DNA from 4 places in the Streptomyces sp. S186 genome. Region 4 is predicted to be linked to each of the others. Evidence: riboswitches for the same ligand, from Rfam matches in the RefSeq annotation. Region 4 holds a riboswitch; each other region holds the start of a gene.
What was found. A riboswitch is a leader RNA that binds a small molecule or an ion and turns the genes downstream of it on or off. The one in region 4 is predicted to bind cobalamin.

Region 1 (7,053 bases), 5.2 Mb from region 4:
GCCTCGGGGGAGTTGATGTGCTTGTACAGCGTCAGCACCAGGTTGTTGGCGACGATCGAGTCGCCGGTGGCGAAGAACGCCACCAGGCGGCCGATGAGGTGCTGCTCACCGGGGGAGAGCTTGGCGAGGTCGGCCACGTCGGAGTGGAGGTCGACCTCCTCCACGGTCCAGGTGTTCTTGATCGCGTCGCGGTAGCGGTCGTAGAAGTCCGGGTACCGCATGGGACGCAGGGTCAGCTCGAAGCCCGGGTCGAGGAGGTTCTTCTTGCCGTCGGTGGTGGCGGTGTGCGCGGCCGCGGCGTTCGTTTCAGGCGACGGGTGGGACATTACTGGCATGCCTCGCAGGACTCGGGGTTTTCCAGGGAGCAGGCGACCGCCTCGGGATCGGTCACCGGAAGCTGCGCGGGGACGGACGCGGCGCGCGCCGACTGTGCGATCCGGGTCGCCGGCCGCGAGCGCAGGTAGTAGGTGGTCTTGATGCCGCGCTTCCAGGCGTAGGCGTACATCGAGCTGAGCTTGCCGATGGTCGGCGACGCCATGAAGAGATTGAGCGACTGGCTCTGGTCCAGGAACGGCGTGCGGTCCGCGGCCATGTCGATCAGGGCGCGCTGCGGGATCTCCCAGGCGGTGCGGTAGCGGTGCCGTACGTCCTCGGGGATCCAGGTCAGCTCCTGGACGGAGCCGTTGGCCTCGCGGAGCGCGTCCCGGGTCCGCGCGTCCCACAGGCCCAGCTCCTTCAGCTCCTCGATCAGGTACGTGTTGACCTGGAGGAACTCGCCGGACAGCGTCTCGCGCTTGAAGAGGTTGGAGACCTGCGGCTCGATGCACTCGTAGACGCCGGCGATGGAGGCGATAGTGGCGGTCGGCGCGATGGCCAGCAGAAGGGAGTTGCGCATACCGGTCGTGGCGATCCGGGTGCGCAGCGCCGCCCAGCGGTCCGCCCACCGCGGTTCGGCGTTCGGGTAGTGGTCCGGGTGCAGCACACCGCGCGCCGTGCGGGTCGCGGACCAGTTCTCGTGCGGGCCGTGCCGCTCGGCGAGGTCGGCGGACGCCTCGTAGGCGGCGAGCATGATCCGCTCGGAGATGCGGGTCGACAGCTCCCGGGCCTCGGCCGAGTCGAACGGCAGCCGCAGCCGGAAGAACACGTCCTGCAGGCCCATCAGGCCCAGACCGACCGGCCGCCAACGGGAGTTGGAGGCGGCGGCCTGCTCGGTCGGGTAGAAGTTGATGTCCACGACCCGGTCGAGGAAGGTCACGGCGGTGCGGACGGTGGCGTCCAGCTTCTCCCAGTCCATCTCGCCGTCGGCACCGAGGTGCGCGGCGAGGTTGACCGACCCCAGGTTGCAGACCGCGGTCTCCCCGTCGTCGGTGACCTCCAGGATCTCCGTGCACAGGTTGGAGGAGTGCACGACCCGGCCGGGCTCGGCGGTCTGGTTGGCGGTGCGGTTGGCGGCGTCCTTGAACGTCATCCAGCCGTTGCCGGTCTGCGCGAGGGTGCGCATCATCCGGGAGTACAGCACCCGGGCCGGCACCTGCTTGAGAGCCTTGCCCGCGGCCTCCGCGGCCCGGTAGGCGGCGTCGAACTCCGCGCCCCACAGGTCGACCAGCTCGGGCACGTCCGCGGGGGAGAACAGCGACCAGTCCGCGTCCGCCTCCACCCGGCGCATGAACTCGTCCGGGATCCAGTGCGCGATGTTGAGGTTGTGGGTCCGGCGGGCCTCCTCGCCGGTGTTGTCCCGCAGCTCCAGGAACTCCTCGATGTCGGCGTGCCAGGTCTCCAGGTAGACACAGGCCGCGCCCTTGCGGCGGCCGCCCTGGTTGACCGCCGCCACCGACGCGTCCAGGGTGCGCAGGAACGGCACGATGCCGTTGGAGTGCCCGTTGGTGCCGCGGATCAGCGAACCGCGGGCGCGGATCCGGGAGTACGACAGCCCGATGCCGCCGGCGTGCTTGGAGAGCCGCGCCACCTGGTGGTAGCGGTCGTAGATCGAGTCCAGCTCGTCCAGCGGCGAGTCCAGCAGATAGCAGGAGGACATCTGCGGGTGGCGGGTGCCGGAGTTGAAGAGCGTGGGGGAGGACGGCAGGTAGGAGAGCGTGCTGGTCAGCCGGTACAGCTCGGCGACGTCCGCGAGCGCCCGCGCGGAGTCGTCCTCGGCCAGGCCGCAGGCCACCCGCAGCAGGAAGTGCTGGGGCGTCTCGATCACCTTGCGGGTGGTGGGGTGGCGCAGCAGATAGCGCGAGTGCAGGGTGCGCAGCCCGAAGTACCCGAACCGGTCGTCGGCGCCGGCTGCCAGGGCCTGCTCCACCAGCGCGTCCAGCCCCGCGGCGTGCGTGCCGGCGAACTCGGCGGTGCGGTCCGCGATCAGACCCTCCTGGTGGCCGACCGCGATCGAGGCGGAGAAGGAGGTGGCGCCCTGCCCGGCGGCCTCCTCGGCGATGGCGAGGGTGAGCAGGCGGGCCGCGAGCCGGGAGTACTGCGGCTCGTCGCCGATCAGCCCGGCCGCGGCCTCGATGGCCAGCGACCGCAGTTCGGCCTCGTCGGACCCGGGGTGCCGGCCGCGCAGCGCGGCGGCGGCCACCTTGCCGGGGTCGGTCGCGGTCAGGTCCGCGGTCAGCTCGGTCAGCGTGCGCAGCAGGGCGACGCCCGGGCCGTCCTCGTTCGCGGGAGGCGTGGCCACCACGGGCTGCACGACCTCGGCGTCTGACGCGGGCTCCGTTGGCGCGATGGTCACCTGATGCTCTCCCTCACTCGGCGGGGGCCGGGAGGGGCGGTGGCGCGACGGGAGCCGTGCGGGCAAGGGGGCACCCCGCGGCGAGCCGGGGGTGCGCGGGCCGGCCGCGCGGCGTCCAGTCGGCCCACCCCTCGGGGCCCGGACGTATCGACGCCGCACCGATGGCGGTGCGGACGTACCGTCGGCAGGTCCTCGGACTCGGGAGCGGGCCGCCGGGCTCGTGGGGACGGCCCGTGGATCACGCTCACACACCGTTGCGGGACAGTTCCGGATTCGCACCGGATTCCCCTGCGGCGACAGCGAGGACGAGCATACATCTTGTGCTGCTCCCCGCGCGCACCCCCACATCTTGTGTCGCCGCCTCATATCATTCCCGCAGGTATGCGCAGCGCGAAGGGCCGCCGCGCCCCGCTGGGGGAGTGCGGCGGCCCTAGGGCGCTTCTGACGGATCTCCGCGGCGTCGCGGCGCCTGGCACGCACTCTCGCGGCGTTGCCGAAATGTCTCCATAGCTCCGCTATGAAGCCATCCCGGCGCCTTGCGAGAGCACGCACCAGGCGCCGCTCCTTCCTCCACCGAGATCCGTCAGAAGCGCCCTAGTCCGCGGGTGATGGAGCGTCAGTGCCCCGCCGGTGCCCCCGTCGTGGCCGGTGACAGGTCGGCGGTGACGCCCTGGTCGCCGAGGTCGGCGGTGTAGTCGTCGGGGGAGGTCTCGTCGGTGCCCTCGGGGGCCTTGAGGGCCTTCAGGACGAGCGTCAGGACGACCGTCACCACGACGTTCAGGACGAACGCGGTGAGGCCGATATAGCCGATCTGCCCGATGCCGGGGATCTCCGCGCTGGAGCCGCCGAAGTGCTGCTGGGTCGGGCCGGCCACCCCGTATGCCGCGAGGGTGCCGTAGACCATGCCGACGGCCCAGCCGGCCAGCAGCGCCCAGCGGTGGAACCAGCGGGTGAACAGGCCGCCGACCAGCGCCGGCATGGTCTGCAGGATCCAGATCCCGCCCAGCAGCTGGAAGTTGATGGCGACGGTCTTGTCCATGGTGAGGACGAAGACCAGCGCACCGACCTTGACCAGGAGGGAGACCAGCTTGGCGACCTTGTGCTCCTGCTCGGGCGTGGCGCCCGGCTTGAGGAGGTCCTTGTAGACGTTCCGGGTGAAGAGGTTGGCGGCGGCGATCGACATGATCGCGGCCGGCACCAGCGCGCCGATGCCGATCGCGGCGAACGCCACCCCCGCGAACCAGCTGGGGAACATGTCCGCGAAGAGCTGCGGGATCGCCAGCTGGGCGTTGCCCCGGGTGTCCGTCCCGGCCTTGAGCGCCATGAAGCCGAGCAGCGCGAGGAGGCCCAGCATCAGGGAATAGAGCGGGAGGATGGTGGTGTTGCGGCGGATGACGTTGCGGCTGCGCGAGGAGAGCGTCGCGGTGATCGAGTGCGGGTACATGAACAGCGCCAGCGCCGAGCCGAGCGCCAGTGTGGCGTACGCCCACTGGGCGTTGGGGCCGCTGGTCAGTTCGCCGCGCGGTTTGCCGGCGATCGGCCCGGGCTGGGCGAGCGCCTTGCCGGCCGCGTGGAAGATCTCGCCGAAGCCGCCCAGCTTGATCGGGATGTAGATGATCGCCACCGCGATGACGAGGTAGATCAGCCCGTCCTTGACGAACGCGATCAGCGCGGGCGCCCGCAGCCCCGAGGAGTAGGTGTACGCGGCCAGCACCGCGAACGCGATCAGCAGCGGCAGGTCCTTGACGAACCAGTTGGCGTGCTCGCCGCCGCCGACGCCCATCACGTCCAGGACGGCCTGGATGCCGACGAGTTGGAGCGCGATGTACGGCATCGTGGCGAGCAGCCCGGTGAGCGCCACCGCCAGCGACAGGCCCTTCGAGCCGAAGCGGCCGCGGACGAAGTCGGAGGTGGTGACGTACCCGTGCCGGTGCGAGACCGACCACAGCCGGGGCAGGAAGGTGAAGATCAGCGGGTAGACCAGGATGGTGTACGGGACGGCGAAGAAGCCGGACGCGCCCGCGGTGTAGATCGCCGCCGGCACCGCCACGAACGTGTACGCGGTGTAGAGGTCGCCGCCGAGCAGGAACCACGTGATCCAGGTGCCGAAGCTGCGCCCGCCCAGGCCCCATTCGTCGAGGTTGGCGGAGTGCTCGGCGCGGCGCCAGCGCGCGGCCAGGAAGCCCATGACCGTGACGGCGAGGAAGAAGAAGACGAAGACGGCGAGGGCCACGCCGTTCACGCCCCGGGAGGCGGCGGCGAGGGTCGTGACGGGGGTCGTCATCGGGCCGCACCGCCCTTGCGGGCGCGCTGCTCACGCTGGACGAGCTTGTAGGCCAGGGTCGTCAGCGCCGTCGAGATCAGCACCCACGCCATCTGGTACCAGTAGAAGAACGGGATCCCGATCAGCGTCGGCTCGATCCGGGCGTAGGAACTCACCCACAGCATCGCGACGAACGGGGCGAGCAGGCACAATCCGGCCACCAACCGTGTCGGGGTGACGACCGGTCTGCGGTCCGGTGATGCGGCGTTCTCAGCCATGACCGTGGCTCCCGTCCCTGGTGAACTCGGTGAATTCCGGTGGGTGATCGGCTGGAAATCTAAGCCAGGGTCGTGGCGCGCGTCACTAGCTGTCCGCATATCGGTACGACACCGTTGCCGTGGGGGAGTTGGGCCGGCCCGGTGCCCGGACGGGACGGGTGCGAGGGTGCGGGCGGCTCAGTCCGCCGGCCGCTGCAGGCGGGCGACGAACTTGTAGCGGTCGCCGCGGTAGACCGAGCGCACCCACTCCACCGGCCGGCCCTGGGCGTCCAGGGAGTGCCGGGAGAGCATCAGCATCGGCAGTCCGACATCGGTGCCCAGCAGCCCGGCCTCGCGCGGGGTGGCCAGCGAGGTCTCGATGGTCTCCTCGGCCTCCGCCGGCCGCACGTCGTAGACCTCGGCCAACGCGGTGTACAGGGAGGTGTACTTGACGAGGTTGCGGCGGAGCGCGGGGAACCGCCGGGCCGACAGATGGGTGGTCTCGATCGCCATCGGCTCGCCGCTGGCCAGCCGCAGCCGCTCGATGCGCAGCACCCGGCCGCCGGCGGCGATGTCCAGCAGCCCGGCCAGCCGGTCGTCGGCGGTGACATAGCCGATGTCCAGCAGCTGGGAGGTCGGCTCCAGGCCCTGGGCCCGCATGTCCTCGGTGTAGGAGGTCAGTTGCAGCGCCTGGGAGACCTTGGGCTTGGCGACGAAGGTGCCCTTGCCCTGGATGCGCTCCAGGCGGCCCTCGACGACCAGTTCCTGAAGAGCCTGGCGGACCGTGGTGCGGGAGGTGTCGAACTCCGCGGCGAGGGTGCGCTCGGGCGGCACCGGGGTGCCCGGCGGCAGGGTCTCGGTGATCTCCAGCAAATGGCGCTTGAGCCGGTAGTACTTGGGCACCCGGGCGGTCCGCGCGCCGCCGCCGCCGTTCTCGGCGCTGTCCGCCTCGGTGTCCATGACCCGCCTCTCCGATGCCTGTCGTGCTGCCGTCACCGGCTCCTCCGTACGTAGCGGCTCACATCGTGGCACGGACGGGATGCCCATGCGCCGGCGCGGGTCCCGGCCCGTCAGATGTCGGTCCGGTAACGGACCTGACAGCGACTCTTATACACCCTTGACACCCCTAAAGGTCTAGGCCAAGCTGCGAGAACTGGTCTAAACCATTAAAGCCAAACCCGTCCTCGAGGGGGAGAGCGCGATGAAGCGTGGGCTCATAGCGGCGACCGCGGTCGCGGGAATGCTGGTGAGTGTCGCTGCCTGTGGGTCGAGCAGCGGAAATGCGGGTGCCGACGGTTTCAAGGGAAAGAAGCTGACCGTCTGGGTGATGTCCGGATCCAATCCGGAACAATGGACCAAGCAGGTCTCCGAGCAATTCGAGAAGAAGACCGGCGCCACCGTTGAATTCAAGGTCCAGCAGTGGAACGGCATTCAGCAGAAACTGAGCACCGCGCTCTCCGAGGACACCCCGCCGGACGTCGTCGAGATCGGCAACACCCAGACCGCCGCCTACGCCAAGGCCGGCGCCCTGGTGGACCTCGGCGACCTGAAGAAGGAGATCGGCGCCGACTGGAACGACGCCTTCAACAAGGCCGCGACGGTGGACGGAAAGCAGTACGCGCTGCCGTGGTTCGCCGGCAACCGCGTGGTGATGTACAACAAGAAGATCTGGGCGAAGGCCGGCCTCACCAAGCCCCCCGCCACCCGCGCCGAACTCTTCCACGACTTCGAGACCATCAAACAGAAGACCGACGCCGAGCCGCTCTACCTGCCCGGGCAGAACTGGTACTTCCTCGACGGCC
Region 2 (7,053 bases), 3.8 Mb from region 4:
CCGGTAGGGCTCCTCCGACGCCACTTCGAGGACCGCGGTGGCCATGGCGAAGATGCCGGGGTCACCGCCGGAGACCACGGCGACCCGGCGGCCGCGGCGCGCCAACTCCAGGGCGAACTCGGCGCGTTCGGACTCGACCTTGTTGTCCGAGGGGTGCCGGCGCTGGCCCGGGCGCACCGGGACGCGGTCCAGGTACGTGGTATAGCCGACGAGGTCGTCGGCGGCGGCCAGGGCGCCGCGGGACTCCGGGGTGAGCCAGCGCGGACCGGCCGGCCCGGTGCCGACCACGACCACCTCACCGCGCTCGTCGGCGGCCGGCTCCGGCTCCCCGGCGGAGGAGGCGATGCGGCTCGGCACGACCGCGACGGAGAAGTACGGAACGGTGTCGGCGTCGACGTCGGCCAGCGCGCCGGTGCGCTCCCCGGCCATGGTGGCGCGCTCGACATAGCGGGCCTCCGCCATCCGGCCGGAGCGCTCCAGGGCCCGGCGGACGCTGGGGAAGGTGCGACCCAGCTTCATCACGACCGCGGAGTCGGCGGCGCTCAGACGCGCCGTCAGCTCCTCCTCGGGCAGGGTGCCGGGGAGGACCGTCAGCACCTCGTCGGCCTCGGTGAGCGGGGTGCCCAGGCGGGCCGCGGCGGCGCTGACGGAGGTGACGCCGGGCACGACCTCGGTCGGGTAGCGGTGCGCCAGCCGCTTGTGCATGTGCTGGTAGGAGCCGTAGAAGAACGGATCGCCCTCGGAGATCACCGCGACGGTGCGGCCGGCGTCGAGATGGGCGGCTAGCCGCGCCGCCGCCGCCTCGTAGAACTCGTCGAGAGCCCCGCGGTAGCCGCCGGGGTGGTCGGTCGACTCGGTGGTGACCGGGTAGACGAGGGCTTCCTCGATGTGGTCCGGGCGGATGTGCCCGGCGGCGATGGACCGCGCGATGGAGCGTCCGTGCCGGGCGCTGTGGTACGCCACCACATCGGCCCCGGCGATGATCTCCACCGCCCGCACGGTCATCAGGGACGGGTCGCCGGGGCCCAGGCCGACGCCGTAGAGGCGGCCGGTGGAACGCTCAGGGGAGGGCGCGGCCGGCTGGTCCGCCGCACCGCTGCTGGCCTGCTGCTCGCTCACGCTCACTCTTCCTCGCTCGCCAGGGCGTTGATCGCGGCCGCGGCCATGGCACTGCCGCCGCGCCGCCCGCGCACCACGATGTGGTCCAGCTTCGCCGGGTGGTCGATCAGCGCGTCCTTGGACTCGGCCGCGCCTATGAAACCGACGGGGATACCGAGGACCGCGGCAGGGCGCGGCGCGCCTTCCTCGATCATTTCCAGGAACCGGAAGAGCGCGGTGGGGGCGTTGCCGAAGGCGACCACGGCGCCCTCCATGCGATCCCGCCACAGTTCGAGGGCGGCGGCGCTGCGGGTGGTGCCCAGCCGCGCGGCCAGCTCCGGGACGGACGGGTCGCCGAGGGTGCACAGCACCTCGTTGTCGGCGGGCAGCCGCTTCCGGGTCACTCCGCTGGCCACCATGGTGGCGTCGCACAGGATCGGCGCACCGGCGCGCAGCGCGGCGCGGGCACTGGCCACCACCCCCGGGGTGAAGGCGAGGTCGCGGACGAGGTCGACCATGCCGCAGGCGTGGATCATACGGACCGCGACCCGGCTGACGTCGGCGGGCAGGCCCGAGAGGTCCGCCTCGGCGCGGATGGTGGCGAAGGACTGGCGGTAGATCGCCGCCCCGTCCTTTTCGTAGTCGAACGCGGTCACTGGGGCCTCGGGTTGGTGGGTTGAGGGGTGGAAGGAGAAGCAGAGGGGGCAGACGGCGGAGCACCGGGCGGGGGCAATGTTTCACGTGAAACCGGCGCCGGTGAGGCCGTTTCACGTGAAACGGCGGCCAGTTGAGATGTTTCACGTGAAACCGTCGGTGGCGGCGGGGAGTTGGGGCCCACCGCGGTGGTGCGGTAGCCCTCGGGCGTCGCCAGCGCATCGACCCAGGCGCCGTGCGGATGGCCGCAGCGCCGTTCGCAGCCCGACCAGTGGACGGGCAGCCTGGCGGGCACTGCGGAGCCGTCCGCCGGGACGGGCCGGCCCACGGAGAGCGCGGCCGCCGCCTCGCTCCGCACGTCCCTGCGGGACTTGGCGCAGCCGGGCAGGCCCGTGCAGGCGGTGACCCGGCGCCAGGGGGAGTCGGGGTCGGTGACCAGTCCGGCGGCGGCGAGGTCGGTCAGCCGCCGGGCGGCCAGGGCGGCGGGCAGGCCGGGGACGACGATGCCGCGCCAGGGCGTGAGGCGCAGCGTGCCGCAACCGTCGTCGTCGGCGATCCCGGCCAGCAACCGCCATTGGGCCACCGACAGACGGCCGAGCGGCGCGAGGACCACGACGGCGCGGCGGCCGTCGGGTCCGTCGACCGCACCGGGGGCGGTGGCATCGGCGTACGGCACGGCCGGCCGCGGGCCGGCGGCGTCCGCGTACTCCGCGGCGATGCCCGCGGTCCGCAGCGCGCGCTGCACCTCCCGGGCGGTCAGCGGCCGCGCTGCGGGCAGTTCGCGGACCCGCCAGGCGCCGTCGCCGCGCTCCGCGGCGGCGGCCAGGAAGACCTCCGCGGCCGTCAGCGCCGCCCGCGGGACGTCGTCCGCCGCGATCCGCAGCACCGCCCGCTCGTCGCCGACCCGCAGCAGCGCCCCGTACCCGGACGCGGTGTCCGGCGGATACGCGGTGTCCGCCGGGGCCCGCCGGCCGGATTCTGCGAGCAAGGTCACATCGCCGCCCAGGTCCGCCACATCGCCCCGTCCGTCGTCCAGGACGAACAGGAAACGGCCCGAGAGCGCCGTCGCCGGCTCGCTCGCGCACAGCAGTGCGTCCAGGCTCCGGGCCCACAACCGCACGTCGGAGGGGGTGTGCCGGTCCAGTCCGGCCAGCGGTGAGGCCAGCACGTTGCGGATCCGCTCATGGCGGACGGACGGCAGCAGCCCGGCGTCGGCGAGCAGACCGGCGAGCGCCTGCCCGCAGTCGTCGGGCAGGCCGCGGAGTTCGACGTTGCCGCGGGAGGTGAGCGAGAGACGGCCGTCGCCGAGGCGGTCCGCGGCGTCCGCCAGCGCGCTGGCCTGGCGCACCGTCAAGTCCCCGGCGGGCACCCGCACTCGGGCCAGCCGGCCGTCGGCGGCGGAGTGCAGCCGCAGCGCTCCCGGGCAGGCGTCACCGCGGTCCCGTACCGGCGGTCCGGGCCGGTCGGGGCGGGGTGCGGGGGTGGGCGGCATGGCGGCGAGCATACCTACGTCGGTGGCGCCCGGAACCGGGTCGAGGGGATCGGGTGAGACGGCCGCGTAGGCCCGCTCCCGCGGTCCGGCGGCAGCCCTTACTATGCAGGTCGGCGGGTCGGCTGACCCGCCGGACGCCAGCGACGGCGCCAAGGGAGGAAGCCCGGTGAGAATCCGGCGCGGTCCCGCCACTGTGAACCCGGCCACCGCCGGGTGAGCCAGGAACTCCCGCCGTCCATACGACCACCCGGGGCGTGGACACCCCGAGGAAGGGCTGCGCCGTGATTCTGCTGCTGTCGACCTCCGACACCGACCTGCTCAGCGCACGCGCGGCCACCGGCCCCGTGCCGTACCGGCTCGCCAACCCCGCCCGCCTCGACCTCGCCGAACTCCCCGGCCTGCTGGAGGGCGCCGACCTCGTCGTCGTCCGCCTCCTCGGCGGCCTCCGCGCCTGGGAGGACGGCCTGGACGTGCTGCTGGCCGCGGACCAGCACCGCCCGGTCGTCGTGCTCACCGGCGAACAGGCCCCCGACGCCCAGCTCATGGAGGCGTCCACGGTCCCCGTCGGCATCGCCGCCGAGGCACACGCCTACCTCGCGCACGGCGGCCCGGCCAACCTCTCCCAGCTGGCCCGCTTCCTCAGCGACACCGTCCTGCTCACCGGCCACGGCTTCGAGCCGCCCGCGGCCGCGCCGTCCTGGGGCCCGCTGGAGCGCGCCGCGACGGAGGCGGCCGGCCCGACGGTGGCGGTGCTCTACTACCGCGCCCACCACATGAGCGGCAACACCCGCTTCGTCCACGACCTGTGCGACCAGATCGAGCGCGCCGGCGGCCGTCCGCTGCCGCTGTACGTCGCCTCGCTGCGGGCCCCCGAGCCGGAGCTGATCGAGGAGCTGCGCGCGGCCGACGCCCTCGTCACCACCGTGCTCGCCGCGGGCGGCACCAGGCCCGCCGAGGCGTCCGCGGGCGGCGACGACGAGTCCTGGGACGCGGGCGCACTGGCCGCCCTGGACGTGCCGATCCTCCAGGCGCTCTGCCTGACCGGGTCGCGCGCCGCCTGGGAGGAGAACGACGAGGGCCTCTCCCCGCTCGACGCCGCCTCGCAGATCGCCGTGCCGGAGTTCGACGGGCGGCTGATCACCGTGCCGTTCTCCTTCAAGGAGATCGACGAGGACGGCCTCCCGGTCTACGTCGCCGACGCCGAGCGAGCCGCCCGGGTCGCCGGGATCGCCGTCCGGCACGCCCGGCTGCGCCACATCCCGGCTACTGAGAAGCGGCTGGCGCTGGTGCTCTCCGCCTACCCCACCAAGCACTCCCGGATCGGCAACGCGGTCGGCCTGGACACCCCGGCCAGCGCCGTCGAGCTGCTGCGCCGCCTGGCGGCCGAGGGCTACGACTTCGGCGACGAACCGGTGCCCGGCCTCGCGTCCGGCGACGGCGACGAGCTGATCTACGCCCTCATCGAGGCCGGCGGCCACGACCAGGAGTGGCTGACCGAGGAACAGCTGGCCCGCAACCCGGTCCGCATCCCCGCCGCCGACTACCGCCGCTGGTACGCCACGCTGCCGCAGGAGCTGCGGGAGTCCGTCGAGGAGCACTGGGGCCCGCCGCCCGGCGAGATGTTCGTCGACCGCAGCCGGAACCCCGAGGGCGACATCGTGCTGGCCGCCCTGCGCCGCGGCAATCTGCTGATCCTCATCCAGCCGCCGCGGGGCTTCGGCGAGAACCCGATCGCGATCTACCACGACCCCGATCTGCCGCCGTCCCACCACTACTTGGCGGCCTACCGCTGGATCGCCGCGCCCGCCGCCGACGGCGGGTTCGGCGCCGACGCCATGGTCCACCTCGGCAAGCACGGCAACCTGGAGTGGCTGCCCGGCAAGAACGCCGGGCTCTCCGCCGCCTGCGGCCCGGACGCGGCGCTCGGCGACCTCCCGCTCGTCTACCCGTTCCTGGTCAACGACCCGGGCGAGGGCACCCAGGCCAAGCGCCGGGTGCACGCCACCCTCGTCGACCACCTCGTCCCGCCGATGGCCCGCGCCGACTCCTACGGCGACATCGCGCGCCTGGAGCAGCTGCTCGACGAGTACGCCGCGATCTCCTCGATGGACCCGGCCAAGCTGCCCGCCATCCGCGCGCAGATCTGGACCCTCATCCAGGCCGCCAAGCTCGACCACGACCTGGGCCTGGAGGAGCGCCCCGACGACGACGGCTTCGACGACTTCCTGCTGCACGTCGACGGCTGGCTCTGCGAGGTCAAGGACGCGCAGATCCGCGACGGCCTGCACGTGCTGGGCGCCGCCCCGGCCGGCGAGGCCCGGGTCAACCTCGTCCTGGCCATCCTGCGCGCCCGGCAGATCTGGGGCGGCACCGCCGCACTGCCCGGACTCCGGGAGGCGCTCGGCCTGGACGAGTCCGCCGCCACCCGCACCGCCGCCGACGACGCCGAGGCCGTCGCCCGCGGCCTCGTCCAGGCCATGGAGGACGCGGACTGGGACCCCGCCGCCGCGGCCCGGGTCGCCGAGGGCCACCCGGCGGCGGTCGCCGACATCCTCGACTTCGCCGCCCGGGAGGTCGTCCCGCGGCTGGCCGCCACCACCGACGAACTGGACCACGCCCTGCACGCCCTGAACGGCGGCTTCGTCCCGGCCGGCCCGTCCGGCTCGCCGCTGCGCGGCCTGGTCAACGTCCTGCCGACCGGCCGCAACTTCTACTCCGTCGACCCCAAGGCCGTCCCGTCGCGGCTCGCCTGGGAGACCGGGCAGGCGCTCGCCGACTCGCTGCTCGGCCGCTACCGCGACGACAACGGCGACTGGCCGGAGTCGGTGGGCCTGTCCCTGTGGGGCACCAGCGCGATGCGCACCTCCGGCGACGACGTCGCGGAGGCGCTGGCGCTGCTGGGCGTCCGCCCCGTGTGGGACGACGCCTCGCGCCGGGTGACCGGCCTGGAGGCCATCCCGCTCGACGAGCTGGGCCGCCCCCGCATCGATGTCACCCTCCGCATCAGCGGCTTCTTCCGCGACGCGTTCCCGCACGTCATCGGGCTGCTCGACGACGCGGTCCGGCTCGCCGCCGGTCTCGACGAGCTGGCCGAGAGCAACTTCGTCCGGGCCCACGCCCAGGCGGACCTCGCCGCGCACGGCGACGAACGCCGCGCCACCACCCGGATCTTCGGCTCCCGCCCCGGTACGTACGGCGCGGGTCTGCTCCAGCTCATCGACTCCCGCGACTGGCGCACCGACGCCGACCTCGCCGAGGTCTACACCGTCTGGGGCGGCTACGCCTACGGGCGCGGGCTGGAGGGCCGCCCGGCCCGCGAGGAGATGGAGACCGCCTACAAGCGCATCGCGGTGGCCGCCAAGAACACCGACACCCGCGAACACGACATCGCCGACTCCGACGACTACTTCCAGTACCACGGCGGCATGGTCGCCACCGTCAAGGCGCTCAAGGGCAAGGCCCCGGAGGCGTACATCGGCGACTCGACCCGCCCCGAGACCGTTCGCACCAGGACGCTGGTGGAGGAGACGTCCCGGGTCTTCCGGGCCCGTGTGGTCAACCCCCGCTGGATCGAGGCGATGCGCCGCCACGGTTACAAGGGTGCCTTCGAACTCGCCGCGACCGTGGACTACTTGTTCGGCTACGACGCCACGACCGGTGTCGTCGCCGACTGGATGTACGACAAGCTCGCCCAGACCTATGCCCTCGACCCGGAGAACCGCGCGTTCCTCCAGGAGGCCAACCCCTGGGCGCTGCACGGCATCGCCGAACGCCTCCTGGAGGCGGAGTCCCGCGGTATGTGGGAGAAG
Region 3 (7,053 bases), 300 kb from region 4:
GCGCGGCCCTTGCGTGCCTGGCTCATCCCCACCGCGCCGAAGATCACGGCCAGCACGGCGGGCAGCCACGAGAGCCAGAACAGGAAGATCAAGAGGCCCAGAACGACCCCGACCAGGCCGAGGATCAGGGCGGTGATACCCATGCCGTTGGTGGGACGGCCGGCCGGCACCGGCGGGTACGCGGCCGGATACGTCGGCGCGTGCATGGCCGGGGGCGCGGGGCGGGGCACGTCGACCGCGTCGGGCGACGGCGGAGCCCACGGGTCGTGCTCCGGTGTCTGGCGATCCGCGGTCGTGGAACCGTCGGGTGGGGTGGGCGTAGTCATGCGGATCCTTCACGCGCGTCGCTGAACAGGAAGATTACCAAGCATTTTCCGTATTTATTACCTCTCGCGGTCACCGGGGGGCGGCACTGCCCTGCCCCGCACTAGGAGGACGTGGTGAAGCGGGACGGCGGCAGGCCGAAGGCGCGGGTGAAGGCGGCGGTGAACGCGGCGGGGGAGGCGTAGCCGAGGCGGCCGGCGACCTCGCTGACGGACGCCGTACGCAGCAGCGGCACGGCCGCGAGCAGGCGGGCCCGCGACCGCCAGACAGCGGGGCTCTCGCCGGTCTCCGCCCGGAACCGGCGGGTGAAGGCCCGCTCGCTCATGGCCGCCCGGCCGGCCCACGCGGCGTTGGTGACGCCCACGTCCGGGGCGGCCAGATAGGTGCGGCAGAGCGCCGCCAGATCGCCGGAGGAGGGAATCGCGACATGGAACGGCAGCGGGGTGCGCGCGGCGATCTCGTACAGGAGCAGCGAGGCGATGCACCCTTCCCGGCCGGACAGGCGGTAGTCGGCCTCGAACTCCACGGCGCTCAGCAGCAGTTCGCGCAGCAGCGCGGGCACGTCCACGACGGTGCAGCTGACCGGCCACCAGGGGACCGCCGCCGGCTCGATGTACAGGCTCCGGGTGCTCACGCCCAGCATGCGGACCCGATGCCGGGTGGCGGCCGGAATCAGCACGGCCCGCTCGGGCGGAACCGTCCAGGTGCCCTCGGCGGTGTCGACGACCATCACGCCGGTGGCGCCGTAGAGGAACTGTGCGCGCCGGTGCTCGTGCCAGTCCAGCACATGCCCGGAGGGGTAGTCGGTGCCGATCGGCAGCACCGCCCGGTCGACGTGGTCGACGGCGTCCAAGGCGATGTTTCTCACCCAGGCACTGTACTGGCCGAGATGCGAAGAAACGATGCCGATCTTCGCATGCGGGCGGATCGGGGGAGCTGGTGGAGTGGGTCCCGTGGACGTGATGGCATTGATCGGGATCGGGCTCGTCACCGGGGTGACGACCGTGTTGTTCGGGTTCGGCGGCGGGTTCGTCGCGGTCCCGGTGGTGGTGTGGGCGGACGCCGCGCTCGGCGCGGACGCGATGCGGGTGGCCACCGCCACCTCGGCCCTGGTGATGGTGGTGAACGCGGGCTTCGCCACGGCCGTCACACCACGCCGGGTGCTGGGCGCCCTGCGGGGCAGCGGTGTGCTGCTGCTCCTGCTGGCGGCCGGCGCGGCAACGGGCGCCCTCGCCACCCGACTTGCCCCCGCCGCCCTGGTCCGCTGGGCGTTCGTCGGATACCTGGCGCTCACCCTCGTCGATCTGCTGCTGCGGCCCGGCTTCCTGCGCCCGCGCGCACCCGCCGGGACGACCCCCGCCGTACCTCGGCCGATACCGTCCCTGCTCGGTGTGCCCATCGGCGCGATCGCCGCCTTCCTCGGCGTGGGCGGCAGCGTCATGACGGTGCCCGCGGCGCGGCGAGCCGGGCACACCATGCAGACGGCGACGGCCCTGGCCAACCCGCTCACCGTGGCCATCGCCCTCCCGGCCACCGCGGTCTCTCTGGGCGCGGCCGCGCTCCCGCCCGCGAGCGCCGCGCACGTGCACCTGGTCGGCCTCGTCGACGTCGGCGCCGCCGCGGCGCTGCTCCTGGGCGCACTGCCGGTCATCGCCGTACTGCGCCGCCGCCCGCCGCGGATCCCGGACCGCCTCTACGCCCGTGCGTACGTCGGCCTGCTCGCACTGGTGGCGGTGGCGATGCTGCTGTCGGGGTAGGCGCGCGTACGGTGCCCGGGGAAGGGGCACGGTCGCCCCTTCCCCGGCCCGCACCCGCGGGGTTCAGGAGGCGGAGAGCTCCGCCCGGACCGTACGGGCGGCGGCGACCAGGCTCTCCAGGGAGGCGCGGGTCTCCGGCCAGTCACGGGTCTTCAGACCGCAGTCCGGGTTGACCCACAGCCGCTCGGCGGGAATGGCCTCAAGTCCCCTGCGGAGCAGGGCCGCGGCCTCCTGCGCGCTGGGCACGCGCGGGGAGTGGATGTCGTAGACACCCGGCCCCGCCTCGCGCGGATAGCCGTGCGCGGCCAGTTCGCGCGCTACCTGCATATGGGAGCGGGCGGCCTCCAGGCTGATGACATCGGCGTCGAGGTCGTCGATGGCCCGGACGATGTCACCGAACTCGGCGTAGCACATATGGGTGTGGATCTGGGTGTCCGGCCGGACCCCGCCGGTGGTCAGCCGGAACGCCTCCGTCGCCCACGCCAGGTAGGCCGGGCGGTCGGCGGCGCGCAGCGGCAGGGTCTCCCGCAGCGCCGGCTCGTCCACCTGGATCACCGAAGTGCCCGCCGCCTCCAGGTCGTTGACCTCGTCGCGCAGGGCGAGGGCCACCTGCCGGGCGGTGTCGCCGAGCGGCTGGTCGTCGCGGACGAAGGACCAGGCGAGCATCGTCACCGGGCCGGTGAGCATGCCCTTGACGGGCCGGCCGGTCAGGGACCGGGCGTACGCCGTCCAGCGGACCGTCATCGGCGACGGGCGGGAGATGTCACCGGCCAGGATCGGCGGGCGGACGTAGCGGGTGCCGTAGGACTGCACCCAGCCGTGCTGGGTGGCGAGGTAGCCGGTCAGCTGCTCGGCGAAGTACTGGACCATGTCGTTGCGTTCGGGCTCGCCGTGCACCAGCACGTCCAGGCCGGCCTTCTCCTGGAACGAGATCACCGCCTGGATCTCGGCCCTGATGCGCTCCTCGTAGCCGGCCGTGTCGATCCGGCCCGCGCGCAGATCGGCCCGCGCGGCCCGCAGTTCGTCGGTCTGCGGGAAGGAGCCGATGGTCGTGGTCGGCAGCAGCGGCAGACCCAGGTGCGCGCGCTGGGCGGCGGCCCGCTCGCCGTACGGCTGGGAGCGGCGGGTGTCGGCCTCCGTGACGGCGGCGGCCCGGGCCCGGACGGCAGGGTCGTGGGTGATCGGCGAGGCCGTACGGGAGGCCAGATCGGCCCGGTTGGCGGCCAGCTCGGCGGCGATCGTGTCGGTGCCCCGGGCGAGGCCCCTGGCGAGGGTGACGGCCTCCGCGGTCTTCTGCTGTGCGAAGGCCAGCCAGCGCAGGATCTGCGGCTCGATGTCCCGCTCGGCCGCCGCGTCCAGCGGCACATGGAGCAGCGAGCAGGAGGCCGACACATCGACCCGGTCGGCCAGCCCGAGCAGGGTGCCCAGCGTGGACAGCGACTTCTCCAGGTCGTTGACCCAGATGTTGCGGCCGTTGACCACCCCCGCGACCAGGCGCTTGCCCGGCAGTCCGCCGACGGCGGCGAGGTCGTCCAGGTTGGCGGCGGCGGCCTCGGTGAAGTCCAGCGCGAGCCCGTCCACGGGTGCCTTGGCCAGCACCGGCAGGGCCGCGCCGAGCCGGTCGAAGTACGAGGCGACCAGCAGCTTCGGGCGGTTGGTGAGGGCACCGAGGTCGCGGTAGGCGCGCTCGGCGGCGTTCAGTTCGGCGGGCGTGCGGTCCTGGACGAGCGCCGGCTCGTCGAGCTGCACCCACTCGGCGCCGGCCGCCCGCAGATCGGCGAGGACCTCGGCGTACACCGGCAGCAGCCGGTCCAGCAGGGTCAGCGGGTCGAAGTCCGCGGGCACGCCCGGCGCGGGCTTGGCGAGCAGGAGGTAGGTGACCGGGCCGACGAGCACGGGCCGAGCGGTGAGGCCGAGCGCGAGCGCCTCGGCCAGCTCCGCGACCTGCTTGGTCGAGTCGGCCGTGAACACGGTGTCCGGGCCCAGTTCCGGCACCAGGTAGTGGTAGTTCGTGTCGAACCACTTGGTCATCTCCAGCGGCGCCACGTCCTGCGTGCCGCGCGCCATGGCGAAGTAGCCGTCCAGGGCGTCGGTCGCCACGGCGGCGCGGTGCCGCGCGGGGATCGCCCCCACCATGACGGTGGTGTCGAGGACGTGGTCGTAGTACGAGAAGTCACCGGTCGGCACCTCGTGGATGCCGGCCTCGGCGAGCTGCCGCCAGTGGGTGCGGCGCAGTTCGGCGGCCGCGGCGCGGAGGGCGTCCGCGGTGACGCGGCCCTTCCAGTAGCCCTCGACGGCCTTCTTGAGTTCCCGGCGGCGGCCCTGGCGGGGGTAGCCGTACACGGTGGCCCGTGCTGCCGCGACTGCGGACTTGGTGGTCACGGAGATCTCCTTCGCGAGATGAATCCCTGAGATCCCGGGGACCGGACGAGAGCGCGAAGGGCGACGAACCGGGCGGTGTGAGCGTGCACGGCGAGGCACGACCGTCCGCCTGGTATGAACGCCGACCCGCCCTCGAGGTCACCGGGATGTCCGCGCACGAGTCGTTCGCACACGGGCAGATGGCAGGTCTTCGGACTCGCGGGCACGTCCTCACCTACCAGGACACCTACTGGCCGTCGCTTCCCGGACCCGTACCTCGGGTCCAGTGCGTATGACGGCGGTCGTTCCCACTCACCGCTGCGGGGCAGTCCCGGATTCCCACCGGGTTCCCTCTTACGACGCTCCCGCCTGGCTTGACGGGGCGAACCAGCTGCACCGGCCAGCTTAGAGGGTGCGGGGGCCCGATGGGGCGTCGAGTCCACGATCCGGAAGGACCCGGCAGCCTCCGGCGGAAATTCGGGTGCCCGGGGCACCGCACTGTGATGGGGTCGATGCCATGCGCTCCCGCCCGCCTTCCCTCAGCGACGACGTCATCGCAGCCACGGTCGCCGGACACTGGCTGTCCGAGAACGCGCGGATCACCGAGGCCGGCTATCTCCCCTGGGGATTCGGCGCCCATCACTGGCGGATCTCCGGCGGCGGCACGACGCTGTTCGTCACCCTGGACCAGTTGGCGCCCCGGCACACCGCGGCCTCGCTGGAAGCGGCCTATGCGGGGGCCGCCGCGCTGGCCGCCGGCGGACTGGCTGCGGTGTGCGCACCGCTGCCGCACCGATCCGGCCGGTTCACCGTCGCCGTCGCGGGCGGCGCCCTGAGCGTGACGCCGTGGCTGGACGGGCACCCGCCGACCGAAGCGGAGGCCCGCGAGCCCGCCCACCTCGGCCAAGTCACCGACGCCCTGGCCGCGTTGCACGGCACCGAGCCGCCGAAGGGCCTGCCTGTCTGGGCCCCGCAGGTCGGCCCTGCGTTCGCCGACGAGGTGCGGGCCCGCACCGCCCGGCCATGGATGACCGGCCCGCTCGGCGAGGAGGCACGGCACGCGCTTGCCGAGCGCGTCGACGCCATCCGGCACTGGACGGCGCGCTATCACCTGCTGGCCGAGAGCGCGCTCGCCCACCGCGACCATTGGGTGCCGACCCACGGCGAGCCGCACTACGCCAACCAACTCGTCGGCCCCTGCGGGCTGCGGCTGGTCGACTGGGAATCGCTGGCCATCGCCCCGCGCGAGCGGGACTACGGCGATCTCCTCGCCGCCGGCGCCGAGGTGCCGCACGATCCGGCGCTGCTGGAGCTGTTCGCCCTCGACTGGCGGCTGTCCGAGATCGCCGCGTACACCCACTGGTTCGCCGGGCCCCACGTCGGCAACGACGACGACCACACGGCGCTGGAGGGATTGCGGGAGGAGCTGTCCGTCCCCGACTGAGGGTCCGTCCCCGACTGAGCCGGATCAGGGCGGCCGGCGGATGCCTGGCCCGTGCGGCTCAGCCCGCCGCCGGCAGATGGACCTCGAAGCGGCACCCGCCAGGCACGTTGCGCACCGCCGCGCGGCCCTGGTGAGCCTCGACGATGCCACGGACGATGGCCAGGCCCAGGCCCGCGCCGGCGGGCGGGGTCCGGGCGTCGGTGCCGCGCCAGCCGGTGTCGAAGACCCGGGGCAGGTCCTCCGCGGGGATCCCGCCGCAGCCGTCGGTGACGGACAGCACCACACCGGCGTCCCGCCGACGGGCGGAGACCGCGACGGTGCCGTCGGCAGGGGTCCGGCGGATGGCGTTGACCAGCAGATTGGCCAGCACCCGGGACATCTCGCGGCCGTCGACCTCGACCGGCACCCGTTCGACGCCGTCCCCGACGAGCCGTACGCCGTGTTCCCTGGCCAGCGCGTCGGCGCCGGCGATCGCGTCGCCCACGAGGTCGTAGACCGACATACGGGTCGGGGACAGGCACAGGACCCCGGCCTGGATGCGGGAGAGTTCGAACAGGTCGCCGACCATGGTGCCCATCCGCTCGACCTCGGTGCGGATCCGGGTGTGATAGACGCGCGGGTCCGCCACCACGCCGTCCTCCAGCGCCTCGGCCATCGCCTGCAACCCGGCCAGGGGAGTGCGCAGGTCATGGGAAATCCAGGCAACCAGTTCCCGGCGGGAGGACTCCAGGGCCCGCTCGCGTTCCCTGGACGCGGTGAGCCTGGCACTGGTGGCGGCCAACTCCCGGCTCAGTTCGGCGAGTTCGGCCGTCGGTGCGGTGGCGGGCGGCGTGAAGCGGCCGTCGTCGCCCAGTGCGCGGGCGGCCTCGGCCAGCGCGCGGCTGCCCCGGACGACACCGCGCCCGAGGACGAGGGCCACCGCCAGGGACACCAGCGCCGCCATGGCGCACACCGTCGTCACCACCCACAGGTCGTGCTCGGACAGCAGCATCGCCCAGGACACCAACAGCGTCCCGGCCAGCATCGCCGCCACCGTGACGGCCGCGACCACGGCCAGGGACAGGGTGACCGAGCGGTTCCGCAGCAACCGCAGGGCGGCCGTCCCGACCAGCCCGGCGGCGGCCGCGCCGGCCGCCGCGTACAGCGCGATGAGCAGCGCGTCACCGA
Region 4 (7,053 bases):
CGGCGACAACGTCGCACTCGACGCCCCGGGACTGCCACCCGAACTCGCCCGGCGCGTCTCCGACGGCCGTCTGGCCACCCAACTCGTCAACGGTCCCAACGGTCCCGTCCTGTGGGCGGCAGCGGGCATCGGCTCGCGCACCCTGTCCGTACGCAGCGACTACAGCCTGGAACGCAACGCCGACGACCGCTTCGCCCGCACCACCATCGCGCTGGCCGCCGGCAGCGCCACCGTCATCTCCCTCGTCGGCCTCCTGCTCGCCAAACCGCTCAGCGCCCGGGTACGCAGGGTCTCGGCGACCGCCCGCACGATCGCCGACGGCCGCCTCGACGCCCGTATCGGACGCATCCGCGGCTCCCGCGAACTCACCGAACTCGCCACATCCGTCGACCAGATGGCCGCCGCCCTCCAGGACCGGCTCCGCGCCGAGCAGCGGTTCGCCGCCGACGTCACCCACGAACTGCGCACCCCCGCTGCCGGCCTGCTCGCCGCCGCCGAGATCCTGCCCGACTCCCACGAGGCCGACCTCGTACGCGACCGGGCCGAGGCGCTGTGCGGCCTGATCGAGGACCTGCTCGAAGTCTCCCGGCTCGACGCAGACGTCGACACCGCCCACCTCGAACCCCACCACCTCACCGAAGTACTCCAGCGGGCCATCGCCTCCACCGCCCTCCCCGCCCGCCTCGACGTGGTGGACGACACCGCCGTACTGACCGAGCCGCGCCGCCTGGAACGCATCGTCGCCAACCTCCTTGCCAACGCCCACCGGCACGGACACCCCCCGGTCACCGTCACCCTCCAACGGGGCACGGTCACCGTCCGGGACCACGGCCCCGGCTACCCGCCCGGCCTGCTCGCCGAAGGGCCCCGCCCCTTTCGTACCGGCGCCCCCGAACGCGGCAAGGGCAGCGGCCTCGGCCTCACCATCGCCCTGGGCCACGCCCACCTCATCAAAGCCCGGCTGACCTTCACCAACGCCCCCGACGGCGGAGCCCAGGCCGTCCTCACACTCCCGCTCGACGCCGAGGGTTGACGGGACCGTCTCCCCGCGCGGTCGCCCCTGCCGAGTCGCTGACCGTGCAACAGCCCCGGCCTGCGCAGACGCGTTGGGCGTTCCGGGATCACCCGCGACGTCGTATCGCCGAACCGGCTGCGACAGTCCGCCTCTTCCCGCTCTCTGAGGTCATCGAAATCCTCGACCTGCTGCGCGCCCTCGGCGTCAGCGAGCGGATGGTGCGCGTCGAACGCACTCCTGGACCAGACTGGTGGCCCTGATATCGAAATCGGTGCAGGAATGGGAAGCGGGCAAGGGAATAGCGCTCGCCGACCCGGAGTTCGGGCGTCTCGCGATTCGAGGTGACGGACGATCAGGCTACCCGGCCGTGACTTGCGAGCGCCCAACTCGGCGCATTAATCGGTCCGTTGTGGCACTCGAATGGCACGCGACCCCAAAAGGGCGAGGCAGCAAACGAACAAGGCCCAGAGTGTCGATCTGGCCTTTGCTCTGGAGCGGGTGACGGGAATCGAACCCGCACTCTGAGCTTGGGAATCAGGGGGCCTTCCGCCGCCCAATGACTTCCTGACCTGAGAAGACGCCCCCTTGCTCCATCTGGGACGAGAGTGGCGCGGCGGCCGGATTTGCCACCGAACAGGCTTGCGCTGCAGCTGAGGGCTCTGCTCGGCGGGTGCGTGCAAGGACGGTTCGAAGTCGGCATTGCTGCCGCAAGTGGTGTGTTGTCCTGCAAGGCTGGGCGGCGTGACGTACGCAGCGACAGTGGATACACAGATCGCGAGCGGCGCTCCGGAGATGGACAAGCTGCAGCGGGTCGGTGCCGGGGCGCTTCTGGAGCAGGGTGTCGACTCGGTCGAGTCGATCGACGGTCCGGACGGTGTGGAAGTGGAGATCGCCGACACGTGGGTGGGCGTCCATCCCGGCGGTGTATCAGTGAAGGTGTTCGTGGACGCGCCGGCGCTGAAGTTCGCCGAGGAGGCGGTCCATGCCCTGGTGGAGGAGCTGCTGGAACGCTCGGAGCTGCTCGCCGACTGGACGGTCGAGCGGTGCGAGGTCGAGCTGCACCCCGACCTCGCGAAGGAGAGCCTGGAGGCGGCCGACGGCCCGGATACCCCGCCGGACCAGATCCTTCGGCCCTGCCTGTGCCGGCGTGGCTCGCTTTTCGGTATGCATGGCAATTGCTGGAGCGCAGGAAAGCGGTCGCGTGTGGCCGACCGTCTACTGCTGCGGCAGTGGCGCGGGGCGGGGGTACCGGAGTCCGGCACCCCCGCCCCGCGGTTCAGCCGGCGGCTGTGCGTCGGTCTGCGCGCAGTGCGCGGCGCCGCACGGCCTGGAGCTGTCGCTGGTGTTCCTCGGCGGTGACCGGTCGCAGCTCGGGTACGGGCCGGGGTGCGCCGTGCTCGTCGATGGCGACGAACGTCAGGTGGGCGGTGGCTACTTCGGCGGTGGGCCCGGAGGCGTTCCACCGCTCGGCGGTGGCGCGCACGCCGACGTCCATGGAGGTGCGTCCCGCGTATTCGACGCTTGCGTGGACGCTCAGCAGGTCGCCTGCATGGACGGGAGTGAGGAAGGTCATCCGGTCGACGGAGACGGTCACGGCGGGTGCGCCGGCGTGCCGTCCGGCGGCGGCCGCGGCGGCGTCGTCGATGAGTTTCATGATGACGCCGCCGTGGATGGTGCCGTACAGGTTGGTGTCGTGCTCGCTCATGATGTGGGCGAGGGTCACCTGTGAGTCGGCCGGGGCCTTGTGGGCCGGGCCGGTGGTGATGCGGTCCATGGTTCGACGGCTTTCAGTTCTTGGTGGAGAGCTGGTGGGGGACGTGCCGGGCTGCCGCGGTCATCCGTTCCATGGCCGGGCGGACCTCGGCCCAGGAGCGGCTCTTCAGACCGCAGTCCGGATTGATCCACAGCCGGTCGCCGGTCGGTCCCTCGCCCGCACCGGCCTCGGCGGGCTGCTGGCAGTTGGTGCTGCGCGGCACGGGCGCGGTCCGATGGAGTTCGGCGGCGCCGACGCGGTCCTGCCAGTAGCCCTCGATCGCGTTCCTCAACTCCCGGCGCGGGCCCTGGCGGGGGTAGCCGTACACGGTGGCGCGTGTCGCCGCGGCCGCGGACTTGGCTGTCACAAGACTCTCCTGCGCGAGCTCTTGGTGGAGCGACCCCGGGACGTGACGAAGGCGCGAAGGACGGCAGGCCGGGCGGGGCACGCCGCCTGTGCCACCGCACACGCTGGTGCCCGCCTGACGACTACGCCGACCCGCCCTCGAAGGTCACCGGGATCTCCGCGTACGCATGGGCGCACGCGGGCAGCGGGCAGGTCTTCGGACTCGCGGGCACGTCCGCCGGTCTCCCGGCGGGCACCTACTGGCCGTCGCTTCCCGGACCCCGTACCTCGGGTCCAGTGCGTATGACGGCGGTCGTTCCCACTCACCGCTGCGGGGCAGTTCCGGATTCCCACCGGGTTCCCTCTTACGACGCGCCTGCCTGGCGGGCAGGGCGCACCAGCTGCACTCGCCACCTTATGGCGAGGTATGACCCGGTTACCACCTTCGGCGTCACGGAGGGCAAATCCCGTTCTGCTGAGGCCACTTGTACGAGGCGCGGGACGACTCCAACCGTCGCCCCGCGCCTCGTCCCACCGCAGCGCGGGTCCTTTGGCCCGGGCGGCACCCCGGGGTCCCTCAACCCCGGTCGTAGGTGTGGAACCCCCGGCCGGTCTTCCGGCCGAGCAGCCCGGCCTCGACCATCCGCTGCAGCAGCGGCGGCGGGGCGTACAGGGGTTCCTTGAACTCTTCGTACAGCGAGCGGGCGATGGAGGCCACGGTGTCCAGTCCGATCAGATCGGCGAGCCGGAGCGGTCCCATCGGGTGGGCGCAGCCCAGCTCCATGCCCTTGTCCACGTCGGCGGCGGTGGCGAAGCCGGACTCCGCCATCCGGACGGCGGACAGGAGGTAGGGGACGAGGAGGGCGTTGACGACGAAGCCGGCCCGGTCCTGAGAGCGGATCACGGTCTTGCCGAGCGCGTCGCGGGCGAACGTCTCCGCCGTCGTGGCCGCTTCGGTGCTGGTGTGCAGCGAGGTGACGATCTCCACCAGTGGCATGACCGGCACGGGGTTGAAGAAGTGCAGGCCGAGGACGCGGTCGGCCCGGCCGGTGGCCATGCCCAGACGCATCACCGGGAGGGAGGAGGTGTTGGTGGCCAGGATGGCCCCCGGGTCTTCGACGATCTTGTCGAGGGCGGTGAAGATCTCTGTCTTGACGTCCGGGTTCTCCACGACGGCTTCGACGACCAGGTGCCGGTCGGCGAGGTCGTCGAGGCTTGTGGTGAACACGAGCCGGGCCAGGGCGTCTTCGGCGGCCTCCCGGTCCGTCTTGCCGCGATGGACGGCGCGTCCCAGCGAGGCGGCGATGCGCTCGCGAGCTTTTCGAGCGGCGGCGGTGTCGACCTCGCACACGACGGTGTCGAGCCCGGCGCGGGCGCAGACCTCGGCGATGCCGGCGCCCATCTGACCGCCGCCGATGACGCCGACGCGCTGGATGCCCGTGGTCATGACTGCTCCGTTCCGTGCCGCACGAGGTGGCGGGTGTAGGCGTCGGTGGTGAAGAAGCCGGGCAGCTCTTGGCCGAGGGCGGTGCGGACGAAGATGTCGCGGGCCTCGTCCGCGTACGCCGCCGGCTTCTCCTTGGCCAGGGCGGCCGTCTCGTCGTCGAGCAGTCGCAGCACCGTGGCGCGGTCGAGGACGCGGTGCCGCAGCCACTGCCAGACCTGGGTCCGGGCGATCTCCGCGGTGGCGGCGTCTTCCATCAGCCCGTGCAGTGCGACCGCGCCGTGGCCGTGCAGCCAGGCGTCGAAGTAGCGCAGTGCGACCGCGATGTTGGTGCGGACGCCGTCCGGGGTGGGCGATCCGCTGATGCGGCGCACGGACAGCAGGTCGGTCGGGGTGACCTCCACGTCGTCACGGGTGCGCTCGATCTGGTGCGGCCGGTCGCCGAGGACACCGTCGAAGACCTCGCGGCAGAGGGGGACAAGTCCGGGGTGGGCAACCCAGGAGCCGTCGAAGCCGTCCTCGGCCTCGCGCTCCTTGTCCAGCCGGACCTTCGCAAGGGCTGCCTCGTTGGCCGCCGTGTCCCGGCTCGGGACATGGGCGGCCATGCCGCCGACGGCGTGGGCACCGCGCTTGTGGCAGGTGTGCACCAGCAGTTCGGTGTAGGCGCGCAGGAACGTGGCGGTCATGGTGACCTTGGCGCGGTCCGGCAGGAGGAAGTCGGTCCGGTGCCCGAAGGTCTTGATCAGGCTGAAGAGGTAGTCCCAGCGGCCCGCGTTGAGTCCGGCGCTGTGCTCGCGGAGTTCGTAGAGGATCTCCTCCATCTCGAAGGCGGCGGTGATCGTCTCGATGAGCACGGTGGCGCGGACGGTGCCGCGAGGGATGCCGAGGAGTTCCTGGGCGAGGACGAAGACGTCGTTCCACAGGCGGGCTTCGTACCGGTTCTCCAGCTTGGGCAGGTAGAAGTACGGGCCCGAGCCTGCGTCGATCTGCCGTTGGGCGCAGTGGAAGAAGTACAGGCCGAAGTCGACCAGGGAGGCCGGGGCCGGCCGGCCGTCGAGGTAGAGGTGTTCCTCGGTGAGGTGCCATCCGCGGGGCCGGACGACGATGGTCGCCAGGTCGCCGCCGAGCCGGTACCGCTTGCCCTCCGGTGTGGTGAAGTCGATCCTGCGCTCGACTGCATCGAGCAGGTTGAGCTGGCCGTCGATGACGTTGTCCCATGTGGGGGAGGTGGCGTCCTCGAAGTCGGCCATCCAGATCCTGGCACCGGAGTTGAGGGCGTTGACCGTCATCCGGCGGTCCGGAGGGCCGGTGATCTCCACCCGTCTGTCCGTCAGTCCCGGCGCAGGCGGTGCGACCCGCCAGTCGGGGTCGGTGCGGACAGCGGAGGTGACGAGGGGGAAGTCGAGCGGGGATCCGGAGGCCAGCCGGGCGGCCTGACGCCTGCGCTCCCTGAGGAGATCCAGACGGCGATCCGCGAAGGCGGCGACGAGCCGGCCGACGAACTCCAGGGCCTCCGGTGTGAGGATCTCCTGATGACGGTCCCGTGGTGCTGCCGCGCGGACCTGGACGCGGTGCGTCGGTGCATGGGTGGGCATAGGGGTCTCCTCGGTGGGAGCGGAGGGAGCGGTGGGAGCGGTGGGGGCCGGGCGAAGCGGAGTCGGCCGGCCCCCAAGCCTGTCTGTGGACTGCCTGGCACACGGAGGGCACGCAGGCGGCCAGAAGCGCTCTAGTGGAACTGCTCTTCCTCGGTGGAGCCGGTCAGCGCGGTGGTCGAGGAGGCGGGATTGACGGCGGTGGAGACCAGGTCGAAGTAGCCGGTGCCGACCTCGCGCTGGTGCTTCACCGCGGTGAAGCCGTGCTGCTGGGCGGCGAACTCGCGCTCCTGCAGGTCGACATAGGCGGTCATGCCGTGATCGGCGTAGCCGCGGGCAAGGTCGAACATGCCGTGGTTGAGGGAGTGGAAGCCGGCCAGGGTGATGAACTGGAAGCGGTAGCCCATCGCGCCCAACTCACGCTGGAACTTGGCGATCTGGTCGTCGTCCAGCGCGGCCTTCCAGTTGAAGGACGGCGAACAGTTGTAGGCCAGCAGCTGGTCCGGGTACTCGGCGTGGACGGCCTCGGCGAACTCCCGTGCCTGGGCGAGATCCGGGGTGCCGGTCTCCATCCACAGCAGGTCGGCGTACGGGGCGTAAGCGAGTCCGCGGGCGATGACCGGGGCCATGCCGTGGTGCACCCGGTAGAAGCCCTCCGCGGTGCGCTCGCCGGTGCAGAAGCGGGCGTCTCGCTCGTCGACGTCGCTGGTCAGCAGGTTCGCGGCCAGCGCGTCCGTACGGGCGACGATGACGGTCGGGACGTCGGCGATGTCCGCGGCGAGGCGGGCCGCGTTGAGAGTGCGGATGTGCTGCGCGGTGGGGACGAGGACCTTGCCGCCCAGGTGACCGCACTTCTTCTCCGAGGCCAGCTGGTCCTCGTAGTGGATGCCGGCCGCACCCGCCG

Region 1: another riboswitch for cobalamin. It lies ahead of ACRAS8_RS11970 (ribonucleoside-diphosphate reductase subunit alpha); the one in region 4 lies ahead of ACRAS8_RS35110 (hypothetical protein).
Region 2: another riboswitch for cobalamin. It lies ahead of cobN (cobaltochelatase subunit CobN); the one in region 4 lies ahead of ACRAS8_RS35110 (hypothetical protein).
Region 3: another riboswitch for cobalamin. It lies ahead of metE (5-methyltetrahydropteroyltriglutamate--homocysteine S-methyltransferase); the one in region 4 lies ahead of ACRAS8_RS35110 (hypothetical protein).

What each region holds. Positions count from the first base shown of each region.
Region 1 is NZ_CP193932.1:2,895,435-2,902,487, reverse strand. It holds gene ACRAS8_RS11975 (ribonucleotide-diphosphate reductase subunit beta) at 1-326, opposite strand, end outside; gene ACRAS8_RS11970 (ribonucleoside-diphosphate reductase subunit alpha) at 326-2,731, opposite strand; cobalamin riboswitch at 2,917-3,048, opposite strand; gene mctP (monocarboxylate uptake permease MctP) at 3,348-5,015, opposite strand; gene ACRAS8_RS11960 (DUF3311 domain-containing protein) at 5,012-5,272, opposite strand; gene ACRAS8_RS11955 (GntR family transcriptional regulator) at 5,450-6,211, opposite strand; gene ACRAS8_RS11950 (extracellular solute-binding protein) at 6,453-7,053, shown strand, end outside.
Region 2 is NZ_CP193932.1:4,330,584-4,337,636, forward strand. It holds gene ACRAS8_RS18575 (precorrin-2 C(20)-methyltransferase) at 1-1,125, opposite strand, end outside; gene ACRAS8_RS18580 (precorrin-8X methylmutase) at 1,122-1,754, opposite strand; gene cobG (precorrin-3B synthase) at 1,751-3,256, opposite strand; cobalamin riboswitch at 3,342-3,491, shown strand; gene cobN (cobaltochelatase subunit CobN) at 3,526-7,053, shown strand, end outside.
Region 3 is NZ_CP193932.1:7,783,227-7,790,279, forward strand. It holds gene ACRAS8_RS33950 (DUF4190 domain-containing protein) at 1-326, opposite strand, end outside; gene ACRAS8_RS33955 (AraC family transcriptional regulator) at 428-1,192, opposite strand; gene ACRAS8_RS33960 (TSUP family transporter) at 1,287-2,081, shown strand; gene metE (5-methyltetrahydropteroyltriglutamate--homocysteine S-methyltransferase) at 2,145-4,463, opposite strand; cobalamin riboswitch at 4,628-4,849, opposite strand; gene ACRAS8_RS33970 (phosphotransferase) at 4,960-5,886, shown strand; gene ACRAS8_RS33975 (sensor histidine kinase) at 5,945-7,053, opposite strand, start outside; gene ACRAS8_RS33980 (response regulator transcription factor) at 7,047-7,053, opposite strand, start outside.
Region 4 is NZ_CP193932.1:8,086,716-8,093,768, reverse strand. It holds gene ACRAS8_RS35125 (ATP-binding protein) at 1-1,033, shown strand, start outside; gene ACRAS8_RS35120 (hypothetical protein) at 1,775-2,374, shown strand; gene ACRAS8_RS35115 (acyl-CoA thioesterase) at 2,292-2,789, opposite strand; gene ACRAS8_RS35110 (hypothetical protein) at 2,803-3,135, opposite strand; cobalamin riboswitch at 3,305-3,530, opposite strand; gene ACRAS8_RS35105 (3-hydroxybutyryl-CoA dehydrogenase) at 3,691-4,560, opposite strand; gene aceB (malate synthase A) at 4,557-6,152, opposite strand; gene aceA (isocitrate lyase) at 6,284-7,053, opposite strand, start outside.